3 regions of the Solibacillus sp. FSL H8-0538 genome follow, and region 3 is predicted to be linked to each of the others. Evidence: riboswitches for the same ligand, from Rfam matches in the RefSeq annotation. Region 3 holds a riboswitch; each other region holds the start of a gene.
The links. A riboswitch is a leader RNA that binds a small molecule or an ion and turns the genes downstream of it on or off. The one in region 3 is predicted to bind cobalamin.
Positions count from the first base shown of each region.

Region 1: linked by a shared signal. The riboswitch ahead of MHH87_RS02605 (ABC transporter substrate-binding protein) and the one ahead of cobJ (precorrin-3B C(17)-methyltransferase) in region 3 are both predicted to bind cobalamin.
Region 2: linked by a shared signal. The riboswitch ahead of MHH87_RS11215 (hypothetical protein) and the one ahead of cobJ (precorrin-3B C(17)-methyltransferase) in region 3 are both predicted to bind cobalamin.

Region 1 covers NZ_JBBOPI010000001.1:549,757-554,581, forward strand. The annotation lists gene MHH87_RS02585 (transporter substrate-binding domain-containing protein) at 1-652, shown strand, start outside; gene MHH87_RS02590 (amino acid ABC transporter permease) at 723-1,433, shown strand; gene MHH87_RS02595 (amino acid ABC transporter permease) at 1,447-2,157, shown strand; gene MHH87_RS02600 (amino acid ABC transporter ATP-binding protein) at 2,170-2,925, shown strand; cobalamin riboswitch at 2,998-3,180, shown strand; gene MHH87_RS02605 (ABC transporter substrate-binding protein) at 3,386-4,336, shown strand; gene MHH87_RS02610 (FecCD family ABC transporter permease) at 4,329-4,825, shown strand, end outside.
Region 2 covers NZ_JBBOPI010000001.1:2,352,414-2,357,238, reverse strand. The annotation lists gene dacB (D-alanyl-D-alanine carboxypeptidase/D-alanyl-D-alanine endopeptidase) at 1-433, shown strand, start outside; gene MHH87_RS11235 (hypothetical protein) at 532-768, opposite strand; gene MHH87_RS11230 (metal ABC transporter ATP-binding protein) at 872-1,618, shown strand; gene MHH87_RS11225 (metal ABC transporter permease) at 1,635-2,501, shown strand; gene MHH87_RS11220 (Fur family transcriptional regulator) at 2,498-2,908, shown strand; cobalamin riboswitch at 3,029-3,209, shown strand; gene MHH87_RS11215 (hypothetical protein) at 3,437-3,982, shown strand; gene MHH87_RS11210 (ABC transporter substrate-binding protein) at 3,982-4,825, shown strand, end outside.
Region 3 covers NZ_JBBOPI010000001.1:141,011-145,835, forward strand. The annotation lists gene MHH87_RS00670 (ABC transporter permease) at 1-216, shown strand, start outside; gene MHH87_RS00675 (energy-coupling factor ABC transporter ATP-binding protein) at 329-1,174, opposite strand; gene cbiQ (cobalt ECF transporter T component CbiQ) at 1,186-1,965, opposite strand; gene MHH87_RS00685 (energy-coupling factor ABC transporter substrate-binding protein) at 1,972-2,256, opposite strand; gene MHH87_RS00690 (energy-coupling factor ABC transporter permease) at 2,259-3,002, opposite strand; cobalamin riboswitch at 3,123-3,303, opposite strand; cobalamin riboswitch at 3,504-3,682, shown strand; gene cobJ (precorrin-3B C(17)-methyltransferase) at 3,830-4,825, shown strand, end outside.

The DNA of each region.
Region 1 (4,825 bases), 410 kb from region 3:
ATTAGTGGATGAAGCTCTAGAAGATTACGAGTTTGAATATGTGGGTACGACAAGCGATGACTTATTAATCGGTGTTGAGCAAGGGAAGTATAATGTCGGTGTTAAAAATGCCTTTTGGACGGAAGAACGTACAGAAAAGTACATTTTCCCTCAAGAATTCCTAGGCTTAAGTAGCGCAGGGTTAGTACTGAAAAAAGAAAATGCAAATATTAAAAACTTAAGTGATTTTGCATCAGCGGGCTATACGTTAGCGCCAATCGCGGCAAACAACGCACAGTACACAGTAATCGCCGAATACAATGAAGCAAATCCAGGTAACGAGGTTAAATTACAAGCGGGTGAAGACTTCATAGTAGACGTTGTGCAATGGGTAAATGAAGGGCGCGTTGATGGCGGTGTTATTATTGAAGGTAGTTTCACAGGGCAAGTATTAACAGAAGGTGGCCCCTACTACAACTTAAAAGATGAAGTCGTTTATAACGAATTTGCGGTTATTAAAACATGGCCATTATTCAATAAAAAAGAACAACAATTTGCAGATGCTTATGATAAAGCAATTGCTGAAATTAAAGAAACTGATGCATTATCTAAGCTAAGTTTAGAATTTTACGGGAAAGACTTATTTGAAGTGCTAGAGTCAGTAAACCGTTAACAAAGCGAGCTGTTTGAGTCATTGCGCTCAAGCAGCTTTTTAAATACAGTGGAGAGTGGTGGGGTAGCGAGTGGAAAAATATTTTGATTTATCGTATATTTCGTCTGCATTGCCAACGTTAATTCCATATTTATGGGTGACATTATACATTGCAGCCTTTTCGGTCATCTTTGGTTCGTTCTTAGGCTTACTATTAGCTGCGGCGAAGCTTAGTAAAAGTAGAGTTCTTCAGTTTTTAGCGAATGGCTATACAACGATCATGCGTTGTACGCCATCCATCGTCTTATTATTTCTTGTGTATTACGGCATTCCAGCCTTTTCTGAAAATCTATTCGGTATAGACCTGCAAAGTGTATCGACAGGCGTTTTCGTTGTCATTACGTTTAGCTTACAGTTTGCGGCAATGATGTCTGAAGTCATTCGTTCATCCTATATGGCCATTGATAAAGGGCAGTTTGAAGCGGCAGTAAGTGTTGGATTAACTCCCTTTCAAGCGTATCGCCGAATTATTTTCCCGCAAGCCTTTGTCGTAGCCTTACCGAACTTTGGTAACGGACTTATTTCGGTGCTGCAAGAAGGAGCACTTGCATATACGATCGGATTTATTGATATCGTCGGCAAAGCAAACTTGATTATTGCAAATAATTATGGCACACATACTTTAGAAATTTATATTGCACTCGCTGTGATCTACTGGATTTTATCGATTACAATTGAGAAAATTTTCGCTTTACTGGAGAAAGCATTTAGTAAGGGGAAGCAGCCATTAAAAACAACTTAAGGAGGCGCACAACATGAATTTTATAAACTGGGATTTTTTAGTCAATACATTTTTTGTTGCATTAAGTGGTGTACCTGTTGCGCTCCTTGTAACAGTTGTGGCAATGGCTTTTGCTGTACCACTTGGATTTTTATTAGCACTGACACGAATTCATGAAATACCGGTACTGAATTTCTTTACAAAAATATATATTTCCTTTGTTCGTGGGACACCGGTTATTATTCAAATTTTCGTGCTGTATGCAAGTATACCGTTAATTTTAGATGGCATTTTCAAGAAATATAATATTGACTATGCGATTTATGATATTAATCCGCTTTGGTATGCGTTTATTATTTTCTCGTTCAATACAGCAGCGGTCTTAATCGAAGTATTCCGTTCTGCCTTACAAACGGTACATAAAGGCCAGCTAGAGGCGGCGCATTCTGTTGGTTTAACGACACCACAAGCGTACCGCCGCATCATTATCCCTCAAGCACTCGTAGCTGCGATGCCGAATTTATGTACAGCGACAATAAATTTAATCAAAGCGACGTCACTTGGATACGCGATTTCATTGCAGGAAATCACATTGAAAGCAAAAGTAGCGGCAAACTTTGGTTACAATTATTTAGAGGCATATATTGATATTTTTATTGTGTACTTAATTGTGTGTATGACGGTTGAATATTTATTTAAGTGGTACGAAAAACGTTTGAGTCGTTATAAATATGTAGGTGCATAAGGAGGAAGTCAAATGTTAGAAATTAAAAACATCCATAAATCATTTGGGAAAAACGAAATTTTAAAGGGTGTAGATTTAACGATTGATCAAGGAGATGTCGTCGTGATTTTAGGGCCGAGTGGTTCAGGCAAAACAACGCTTCTCCGCTGCATCAACTTTTTAGAACGCGCAGATGAAGGAACAGCAAATTTCGGTGAGATTCACGTCAATTTGAATGATGCGTCCAAGAAAGATGTGCTTGCGATTCGCAAAAAAACCGCTTTCGTATTCCAAAACTATAATTTATTTAATAATAAAACCGCACTTGATAATGTGGCAGAAGGGCTAATTATTGGACGCGGCATGAACAAAGAAGAGGCGTATAAAATTTCGCGTGAAGCATTAAATAAAGTAGGACTTTCGGAAAAATACGATTCGTATCCAAGTCAGCTTTCAGGTGGGCAGCAGCAACGTGTTGGGATTGCGCGCGCAGTTGCGTTGAATCCTGACATTATTTTATTTGATGAACCAACATCGGCGTTGGATCCGGAGCTTGTTGGGGAAGTGTTAGGTGTCATGAAGGATATTGCCAAAGAAGGAACGACAATGCTAGTCGTGACGCATGAAATGTCCTTTGCGCGTGATGTAGCAAATCGCATCATCTTTATGGATGGCGGGAACATAATAGAAGAAGGCTCACCACATGAAATTTTTGTGAAGCCGAAAGAAGATCGTACAAAACAATTCCTACGACGTGTTTTACCAGAAGAATTTGATTACCAAATTTAATTGTCAGAAAACTCTTGCGGATTATACGTACACTTTTTTCTGATTTCCGCTATAATAAATACTGTTACATAATTGGATAATCAAAGTAAAGGTTCTTGCCGCTGCGGTGGTAGGAAGTAAAAGGGAAGTCGGTGCAATTCCGATGCGGTCCCGCCACTGTAAATGCTAGTTTACTGTACAATGCCACTGTAAAGGGAAGGCGCAGTAAATGCTTGATGCATAAGCCAGGAGACCTGCCTTTACGTACACCAGTTGGACCTACGCGGATAGGAAGATGGCTTTTAACAGTGTTTTTTTGCGCGATTATTAGCTAGTCTCAGTCTCTCTGTCCATGGAGAGGCTTTTTTTTGTGGTTAAGTAAGTATGACTTTTTTTAACCATATAACAAAAGACACCATCTCGTCTTATTTTGGAGTGAGATGTGGTCATTCTATTGCGGCAAAAATTAGGAGGAATTACGATGAAGAAGTTTTGGCAATTAGGGTTAAGCGCAATATTAGCGGTATTGATGTTAGTTGGATGTAGCGGTGATACAGCAGAAGATTCCTTGCAAGTTGAAGAAACATCTGAAATAGAAGATGTAGCGCAAGCATTCCCAGTAACTGTAACTGATGCACAAGGGACCGACATAACGATTGAACAAGCACCAAAGAAAATTATTTCGTTAATCCCGTCGAATACAGAAATTTTATTTAGTTTAGGATTAGATGAACAAATTATTGGTGTGAATGACTATGATAATTTTCCAGAGGCAGTTACAGAGAAAGAGCGCGTTGGTGGTATAGAATTTAATTTAGAGCAAATTATTGCATTGCAACCAGACATCGTGTTCGCGCATGAATCAGGTTTATATGTAATGGGTGAAGGGATTGCACAGCTTGAAGCAGCAGGTGTAAAAGTATTTGTAGTGAAAGATGCTGTTGATTTTGATGAAACATATGAAACGATTGAGCAAATCGGTTTATTAACAGGTAAGTCACAGGAAGCGACAAAAATTATTGCGGATATTAAAACAAAGCTGACAAATATTGAAGAGAAGGTAGCTGGGCTAGAAGCTAAATCAGTGTTTGTTGTAGTAGGGACAGACCCGGATATTTATGCGGCGGGTACAGGTACGTTTATCGATGAAATGCTACAAATAATCGGTGTTAAAAATGCAGTGGAGACAGACGGTTGGCCGATGTATAGCTCAGAGCAATTTGTTGCAAGTAACCCAAATACAATTATTGTGACATATGAAAATGATATTGAATCAATTAACACAAATGAAGCCTATGCGATAATGGATGCGGTAAAAAACGGGAAGGTTATATTAGTTGATGGTGATACAACAAGCAGACAAGGTCCACGTTTAGCTGAAGGTGTCGAATCGATTGCGAAGGCAGTTTACCCAGAGGCTTTCGGTGAATAAAAAGTATTTCATCTCGTATAGTTGCTCCCTTGCTGTATTGCTGATGAGCATCTGGTTTGGAATTTCATTTGGGTCGGTTGATGTTCCGCTCTCAACGTTATGGGATAAGGAAACAGATCCGGTTGCCTACAGTATTTTATGGAAAATCCGTATGCCGCGAGTCGTACTATCCGTATTAGTCGGCGCATCACTTGCGATTGCAGGAGCAGCATTCCAAGGATTATTAAAAAACCCACTCGCTGATCCATATACATTAGGGATTTCATCAGGTGCATCAGTTGGAGCGGTCACAACAATCTTTTTTGGTATTTCAATACCGATTTTAGGCACCTTTACTTTACCAGTTTTCAGCATGATTGGAGCTGTTTTAACGATTGTTTGTGTGATGAGCTTTGCGCGTGTAGTGGATCGTACGATGAAAATGGAAACGCTAATTTTAACGGGGATCATTTTTAGTTCATTTTTAGGGTCGTGTATTTCGCTCATGGT
Region 2 (4,825 bases), 2.2 Mb from region 3:
TGGCGATACAGCGACAGGATTAAAGGTAGTGAGTGATTATGGTACATCAATCGGCCTAGCAATGAACAAGTGGTCGATAGAGGATGGTTCTGGAATGTCTCACCAAAATCGGGTATCAGCGAATAATCAAACATTATTATTAGTAAATATGCGAAACGAAGAAATTTATCCGGTATTTTCTAAAGGGCTTCCAGTTGGTGGAATAAAGGATCGTTTAGTTGGAGGCAGCTTACGCAATCGTTTTACAGCGACGGCATTACGGGGGCGAGTTGTGGCAAAAACGGGCTCGATTACGAATGTTTATACATTAGCAGGTTATGTAACAGCGAAAAGCGGTCGCACCTTTGCATTCTCGATAATGGCAGATAATAAAAATCCAACAATTATTAAGTCAATGGACCGCGTCGTCGAATCGATTATTACGAATTATTAATGAGAAAACAGCAAATTCATGCCTAGAGTTTACTGTTTTATAGTAGAAGCGCCGGCATATTGCTCCGGCGCTTTTCTTTTTTTAAGTGATATAATCTATTATAGAAGTAGTCGTTGTAATCGTTTAAGGCGGTCTTCACCGATAATTCCGTTTGCACGAACAAATACGTCTTCTGGTATGCCAGTAAATAGCCAAGTAACGGAGGCATTCTGAAATAATTTTCGCAGTTTCTTGATTTCCTTTAGCGAAAAACTAAGTCCTTCTCCCTGGGCAAATTTTTGTAATTCCTCATCTGACATCGTCTGTAAATTTTCTAACCATTCTAATTTATTCAAATTCGCATCCTTTCAAGTTGATTTCCTTTACAAAGCATTTAAAGTAAACTATACTAACAAATTGTAAATCGTAATGATTTTGAATTGGAAAGAAGAGAAACGAATGAAAAAAACTTTAATTGAACTGAAAAATGTGTCGTTTCAATATGACTATACGCAAGTGTTGAAAAATATCTCATTCCGTGTGGAAGAGGGAGACTTTCTTGCTTTACTTGGCCCGAATGGTTCGGGCAAATCCACATTACTAAAATTAATTTTAGGGTTATTAAAGCCGATGTCAGGTGAAATTCACCTTTTTGAAGAAAATGCGAATATGTTTAAAAACCGTGAATTGATTGGCTATGTGTCGCAAAAATCGAATGCTTTTAACTCCGGCTTCCCAGCAACTGTGGAGGAAGTTGTGAAAAGCGGCCTCACGAAAAAAGTCGGGCTATTTAAACTTATGCCAAAAGACGCCAATGAACGAGTGCATATAGCCTTGCAATCTGTGGGCATGGCGCAATTTGCGAAGCGCAATATTGGTCAGCTATCAGGTGGTCAGCAACAGCGTGTGTTTATTGCACGTGCGCTTGTGGCAGAACCAAAGCTGCTCATATTAGATGAGCCGACTGTTGGGATTGACCATGAAAATGTGCAGGCGTTTTATGATATGCTAGCGCATTTAAATGCGGAACATAATATGACGATGATTATAGTAACACATGATGTAGACACGGTATCAAATCGCATTAGCCATGTTGCTTGTTTAAATCAAACGATTCATTTCCACGGCTATAAAAATGACTTTGACTCGATTTCGCAAAATGAGTTAGATGCTTGGTATGGTCACGCCGTAAGAAAGATTCACTAAAGAGGAGAAGGCAAACATGATTGAAGCAATACTAAACTATGAATTTTTACAAAACGCCTTTTTCTCAGGGCTTATTATTGGAGTGATCGCACCGCTGTTAGGTGTATTTATCGTTGTACGAAGACTGTCGCTTATTGCGGATGCACTATCACATGTGACACTTGCTGGAATTGCCGGGAGTCTGTATTTAAGTCAGTCCGTAACAGCACTTGCGCTACTAAATCCGATATATTTAGGAATTATTGCATCTGTGAGTGGCTCCATTTTAATTGAACGCTTGCGCCGTCTTTATAAGCATTATGAGGAGCTTGCGATTCCAATTATTATGTCGGGCGGAATTGGCCTTAGTGCGATTTTTATTTCGCTTGCGAGTGGTTTTAGTACAGATCTAATGAGTTATCTATTTGGTTCGGTGTCAGCTGTGTCACGCCAAGATTTATGGGTCGTTGTTGCCATTGCTGTTGTCGTAATCATATTTTTATTCTTCTTCTTTAAGGAATTATTTGTGCTATCATTTGATGAAGAATATGCGAAGGCGAGCGGACTTCCAGCAAAATGGATCCATTTATTATTTATGGTTGTTGTTGCACTTGTGATTGCAGCAAGTATGCGGATTGTAGGAATTTTACTTGTGTCTAGTTTAATGACATTACCAGTAGCGGCTGCAATGCGCATTGCGAATGGTTTTAAAGAAGCGATTATTTATGCCATTTTATTCGGAGAGCTATCAGTATTGGTTGGCTTAGTTAGTGCGTTTTATTTAAATTTAGCACCAGGCGGAACAATCGTTGTCACGTCAATTCTCATATTATTAATTGTTATTGTAGCGAAACAAGTGTTGCTTAAATTATCAGCGAAAAAGGAAGGGGAACAAGTACTGTGAATTCAACGCGCGCGTGGGAAATATTAAAGGATAACGGCTATAAAAAAACAGATAAACGAGAGCTCATTTTAGACATGTTTTCGAATACTGAAAAATATTTGACTGCACGTGACTTACTAACAGTATTGAAAAAAGACTTTCCTGGTATGAGCTTTGACACAATTTACCGTAACCTTTCCACATTTGTTGATTTGGGGATTTTAGAAGAAACAGAATTAAATGGTGAGCGTAATTTCCGCATGCATTGTGAATCAGATCACCATCATCATCACTTTATTTGCAGTGATTGTGGGAATGTCAAAGAATTATCCATTTGTCCCATGGAAATGCTAGGCGAGAAATTACCTGGCTACGAAGTTGAGGCACATAAATTCGAAATTTATGGTAAGTGCCCGAATTGTATCTAATTATGAATATGGTATTATAGCTTTCATGTAATAAATAGTATAAAATAAAGCTGAATTTTAAATTTTTTAGGATTTATCTATAAATTCACAAAATACTATGATACATTGTTATTCAAGTGAATAAGTTTGCAGGGGAAAGATGCATTATGCATAAATGGGAATTCGGTGAAAATCCGAAGCTATGTCCGTAACTGTAAGCGCTGATGAACATGAACATATTGCCACTATCAAATGGATGGGAAGGCGTTCATAAGTAAAGTGAAGCGCAAGCCAGGAGACCAATCTTTTTCTGAACGTAACAACGCTCTTCGGAATTAAAGAGAATGTACGGCGATTTAGTAGAGTTTTTTTGACAATCTATTTAGTATGCCATCCATTCTTGGGTGGCTTTTTTTGTGGTTAAGAAAGCCCCATTTTCATGGCCACCTAATAAAAGAATCATCCCGCTTTACTTTTGGATGAGAAGTATCTTTGTAATTTTCCGAAGGCTTTTATTATTCATGGAATTCATTAGGAGGAGCGCTATTTATGAAGAAAGACATCCGATACTCTTGCTATCCGTTTATGCGTGAAAAAATTAGCTTAGTAGATTTTGAAATTCGCACAGATTCACTAACAACACGTATTGGGGCCGTATTACCAACGCTTCTTGATGATGAAACAGCTCAAGTTGTACTGGACGATTTACGTATCATTCATCCAATGGCCTATGATGTTAATGGGTCCGTACGCGGTAAGCTAGCTGTAACAGAGGAGGACTTAAGCTGGTTAAGCGCACGTTATGATTTTTATGTTAGCCATGTGGAAGGCACGATTCAGCAGTTCTTATTACCACAAGGAGTTGAAAGCGCGGCTCGTCTTCATATTTGTCGAAGCGAAGCGAAGAAATCTTACCGCGCCTTACATAAAGTAAGCTTGGAACGTGAAGTACCTGAAATTTTATTTGATTACTTAGGCTTACTAGCAAATGTATTTTTTGTTATGGCAGTGTACATGAACAAGCAGCATGATCACGCAGAAATTCCATTTGAAAGTAAATCGTACCCAACGAAAAAACGAAAAGAGGAACAATAATGAAATTTAAACTGAAATGGTTAGCGCCACTTGCAGCAACACTACTTTTAGTAGCATGCTCAGACGATAAAGAAACGTTAGAACTATCTCCTAAAGAAGGAAAAACGGAAGATGTGGTTGAAGAAGCAGGTCCTTATAAAGTAGTAGATGATCGTGGTGTGGAAGTAACATTTGACGAAGTACCAGAAACAATTGTCTCGCTACAACCTAGTAGTACAGAAATTTTATTCTCACTAGGTGTAGGGGATAAAATCATTGGTGCTACAGAATACGATACTTACCCAGCTGAAGCATTAGAAATCGAGCGTGTGTCTACATCTGTAACAATTGATGCTGAACGTGTTGTAGAATTAAATCCAGACGTAGTAATCGCTTATTCGAATGCTGATGAGGCTCAAATTACCCAGCTTGAAGATGCGGGCTTAAAAGTATTTATGATTCAATCTGCAGCTTCATTTGAGGATGTTTATTCAGATGTTGTGCAATTATCTGAAGTAATGGGCGTTGAAGAAACAGGCGAAAAAGTCATTGCAGATGTTCAAGCACAAATTGCAGCTGTTCAGGAAAAAACAAATACATTAGAAACAAAGAAAAAAGTATATTATGAAGTATCTCCAGCTCCAGACATTTGGACAGCAGGTAGCGAAACATTCCAGCACGAGATTTTAACAGCGGCTGGTGTAGACAACGTATTTGTTGATCAAACAGGTTGGTTAAGTGTTACGGAAGAAGACGTAATAACACGTAGCCCAGAAACAATTCTAACACCCGCTACGTATTTAGACGACGCTGTAGGTGAAATTTTATCACGTGCAGGTTGGGATACAATTCAAGCAGTAACTA
Region 3 (4,825 bases):
ATCGTTCCAATAGGCCTCATCATGGATTCGTTAATTGGTAGCTTTTGGACGGTGACACCTTGGAAATTACCAGGTTACGGCGTGTTGCTACTGACGGATTCCGTTTCCATGACGGATTATTGGTGGTGCTTTGGTCTGACGCTAGCACTAACAATATTATTTATTGTACTAGGTATGTATTTCAGTAAACGCAATGCTAGTACGGTAAAAGTATAATCGATGCCTGGATTAAGTTAGTTTAATTGTCTTTAGAATTTATTACTGTTAAACAATAAATTAAAGCCCTCCGTTATAAGAAGGGGTTATCTTCCAATACAAAGTGGATAATTTATAAGATGTTCAATTTTTGAAATTGCGTAATCAATTCGTTTTTCGTTTTAGGGTATTCATGTTGCGACAATGAATATCCTTTTTTTAGTAGAAGATTCGCTATTTCAAATAGCAAAGGCTTGTCTAGATGTGCGCTGGCAAGTAGGTCGTCGTTGTTGAATAATCCTTGCGCATCACCAAAATAAGCAATTTGACCTTCATCAAACACGATAAATAAATCCGCCCATTCATATGCGAGCTGAATATCATGCGTCGAGAGCAGGAACGTGCGCTCATTATTTTCGAGCTGGCGTAAATAGCCAAGCATTTGGGTTGTAAAATAGTTATCCAACCCCCCAGTAGGCTCATCTAATAATAAAAGATTTGGCTCCATCGCGTACACTCCGGCAATAGATACCCGTTTTTTTTGCCCACCACTTAAAAAATGAATCGGACGATACTGCAATGGTTCAAGCTGTGTTAACGCAATCGCTTTTGCCGTTGTTTCTTCTACTTTTTCGTAAGACCAGCCTAAATTACTCGGTCCAATGGCGATGTCCTGCTTTACAGTGCCTGCAAAAAGTTGATTGTCGGCATTTTGGAAGACAATGCCAATTTGCTGCCTTAATGCTTTTAATGCTTTTTTTGAATATTGTACTTTTTCGTTTTGAAAAAGCAGTTGGCCAGAAGTTGGTTTGATCAGTCCCATCAACAGTTGAAAAAAGGTCGATTTGCCAGAGCCATTTTTACCAACGACCGCAATTTTCGCATTTTGTGGAATGGTAATCGTAATATTTTGAATGGCTTTTGTGCCGTCTGGATACGCATAGCTCACATTTTGCAAGCAGAAATAAGGTTGGTTCATGTCGTTTTCTCCTATAAAGTGGCGATGTACAAAAGAACGAATACATAACAAAGCATGTAGAGCCAATTGTATAGATTCAATATTTTTTGCTCATCGAAATAAATCGGGACTTCATATTGATTGCCGCAACGTGCCTCGATTGCTATCGATAAAGCATGGCTGCGGTAAAGGACATCTTGAAATAGAGACGTCACTAAAATCGCCAATGATTGAAACGATTTTTTCAACGAATGGTACCCGAGGCGCGCATTTTGAGCAATATAAATTTGGTGCGCACTGTTTAAAAAAATAAAAATAAACTGATAAGTAAGTTCAATGAGTTCAATCAGTAAAATGGGAACACGGCATTTTCTAAGGACGGTGCAAATCTCATTAATAGATGTTGTTAATATTAGGAAATACAAACAGCTAATAGAACCAATCGCCGTAATGATTAAGTGTACGGCAGTGTCTAAACTAGAGTGAGAAATAAAAATATTAAAATAAAAAATGTCGGTATACCAGATGATGGTTGTCAGTTGCCCAATATCCGTTGTGAAGGAAAATAAAACACTAACGGCGCTCGTTGTAATAAAAAAAATGGGCGTTACTAATAATTTGCAATAATACTGTACCGGAATTTTTGCTGCGAAAATGATCATACCACTCATGGAAAAAAATATAAACGTTGTCACGAGTGGCTGCTTAACTAGTAATAGAACGAGTAGTGAACTAAGTGCAAATATCATTTTTTCTAAAGGGTGTACATTTCTGAGTTGATTAATATAAGCATATTTGTCGATTAACAGCATACAAATTTACTCATTTCTTTGCTTTTGGTAACGCCCTCGCATGAGACCGATAAAGTAGCCGATAAATCCAGCCCCAATGGCAGCTTGCAATACAAATAATAAGCTTTCAATTTCACCACTTGGCGGTTCCCAAAATGATTCAAACCAAGGTTCATAGGAAGTATTAATTTCAGTAATTGCTACCTCTGCCTCCCCGTCAGCTCCCCCAAACTCTGCATCCTTTTGAATAAACAAAGGAATAATGGCTAACAACACAACAATCGCTAATAACAATAAATTTTTCTTTAGCATATTTAAGCCTCCTTTATTTTAAAAATTTTTAACATCGTTAATTCACGTACATTGTATTTTTGTAAGAAATTCATAATCATAACCGTTAATAAACCTTCGCTCACAGCTAAAGGAATTTGTGTTAATGCGAAAATACCACTAAATTTCGTAAATGATTGCCAAAAACCGCCTACTTCTGATGGGAATGCTAGTGCTAGCTGGAATGAAGTTACAACATATGTACCAAGATCACCTAACATTGCAGCTAAAAATATGGCGATAGAGAATGAAAAGCCTAATTTACTTGCTAATTTATAGACACCATATACAATCATTGGACCCGCAATGGCCATTGAGAAAACATTGGCACCTAAAGTAGTTAAACCACCATGCGCTAATAGTAATGATTGGAATAGTAATACGATTGATCCGATGACGCTCATCGCAAGTGGGCCGAATAGCATCGTTCCTAAGCCAACCCCAGTTGGATGTGAACAGCTCCCTGTAACAGAAGGGATTTTTAATGCAGACAAGACGAATGCAAATGCGCCGGATAATCCAAGCAACATTTTTGTTTCAGGATGTTCTGTGATTGTTTTTCGAATAGAACGTAGACCTAAAATAAAGAAAGGTAGCGAAATTAATGACCAAAAAATGGCCCATTGTAACGGCAAGAATCCTTCCATAATGTGCATTGCGTATGCTTGTTTAGGAATAAATAGTAGTGCAATTGAAAAATAACTCAGTTTCCAAAATTGGTTTTTCATGTGCTTCCTCCTTTTTTGACGACAAAAAGTGCGCAAAAAAGCACTTTCGCTGTGGAGGGAAAGTGCATGAGAAAAAAGCTTAAAATAGCCTTTTTTCCACACCTATCCTCGTAGGTTGAAATGTTCGTAAGTCTGTTGGCAGGTCTCCTGGCTCATCATCAACACGCCTCACACCTTCCCGTTTTAAAAACAGTGGTATTTTGTGAGTTGCTCCGATTAACAGTGGCGGGACCGCGACGGATTTGCACCGTACTTCCCTTTTAAGCTAAGTTACATTAGCACCAAAAAACGATTCAATTGTCATCTTCGGCAATTAGTGTACCACCATAAAAAAAATTTGGCTATTATATTTTTTAGAACATTGAGATTTCTATGTATTTGTAATTTTAGCACGTAAAACAAAGAATTAAATTGTACTGCATACGGAAATAAAATCTTTTTATTAATGAATAGTTGTGGTATTTTAAAATAAGCATTAAATTCAGAAAACAATAAAAATATAATATAGCGAAATTATTAAGTGCTCGAAAAATTCGAGGTAAAAGGGAAACTAGTAGAATTCTAGTACAGCCCCCGCTACTGTAATAGCTGATGAAATCATGAGACCACCATGTATTTGGGAAGGTGTGAGAGTAAGGTGAAGCTTAAGTCAGGAAACCTGCTTAGTAATGTTGTGAAAATTTTTCGGAGGGAGAAATTTAGGCAAAGTAGTATACGATCATGTACTACTGTTTTTGTAGTGCTTTTTTTAATAAATGAGCTGCAAGCCTTTACTCTCTTTTTGAGAGTAAAGGCTTTTTTATTGCGTATTTTTAGGGGGAACAACAGTGCAAAAGGGGAAAATTTTCGTAGTCGGTTTTGGACCTGGAGACTATGAGCATATTACGAAACGAGCAGTAGATGCGTTAAAGCAAAGTGATTTTATTATTGGTTATAAAACGTACGTGGAATTAATAGAGCATCTTGTTACCGCTAAATCGATTGTTAGTACAGGGATGACAGAGGAAGTATCGCGTGCACAAGAAGCAGTAAGGCAGGCGGAGGCAGGAAATATTGTGTCGGTTATTTCAAGTGGCGATGCCGGCGTTTATGGAATGGCAGGGCTTGTGTATGAAGTACTTATTGAGCTTGGTTGGACGGAGAAGGATGGCATCGCGGTAGAAGTAGTACCAGGAATTTCAGCGATTAACTCTTGTGCAAGCTTACTCGGCGCACCAGTTATGCATGACTCTTGTACGATCAGCTTAAGCGACCATTTAACACCGTGGAAAATTATTGAGAAACGTATTGAAGCGGCGGCAATGGCGGATTTTGTGATTGCTTTTTATAATCCGAAAAGCGGTCGACGTACACGCCAAATTGTTGAAGCACAGCGAATTTTATTGGAATATCGTTCGCCTGCAACACCAGTCGGGCTAGTGAAAAGTGCCTACCGAGAGCGTCAAGAAATTGTAATGACGACGCTTGCAGAAATGTTAAATCATGATATTGGGATGTTAACGACAGTTGTTGTTGGGAATTCATCCACATTTTTCTACGATAATAAGATGATTACACCACGTGGCTATCAACGTAAATATACACTTGGTGAAGAAAAGCAACCCCTTCGTCCACATCAACGCTTGAAAAAAGAAGCGGAACCATGGGCAATGGATCAGGAAACGGGGGAAGCCGCGAGTGGATATGAGCAAATTTCCGTGCAAAAAATAAAAAAGCCAAAGAAATCATCGCTTGAGATGGCATCACTAGCACTTTCACTTGTGACAAAAAAGCCCATAACGTCGTCTAAAACGTATATTCAACAAAGCATTGAATCCATTTTT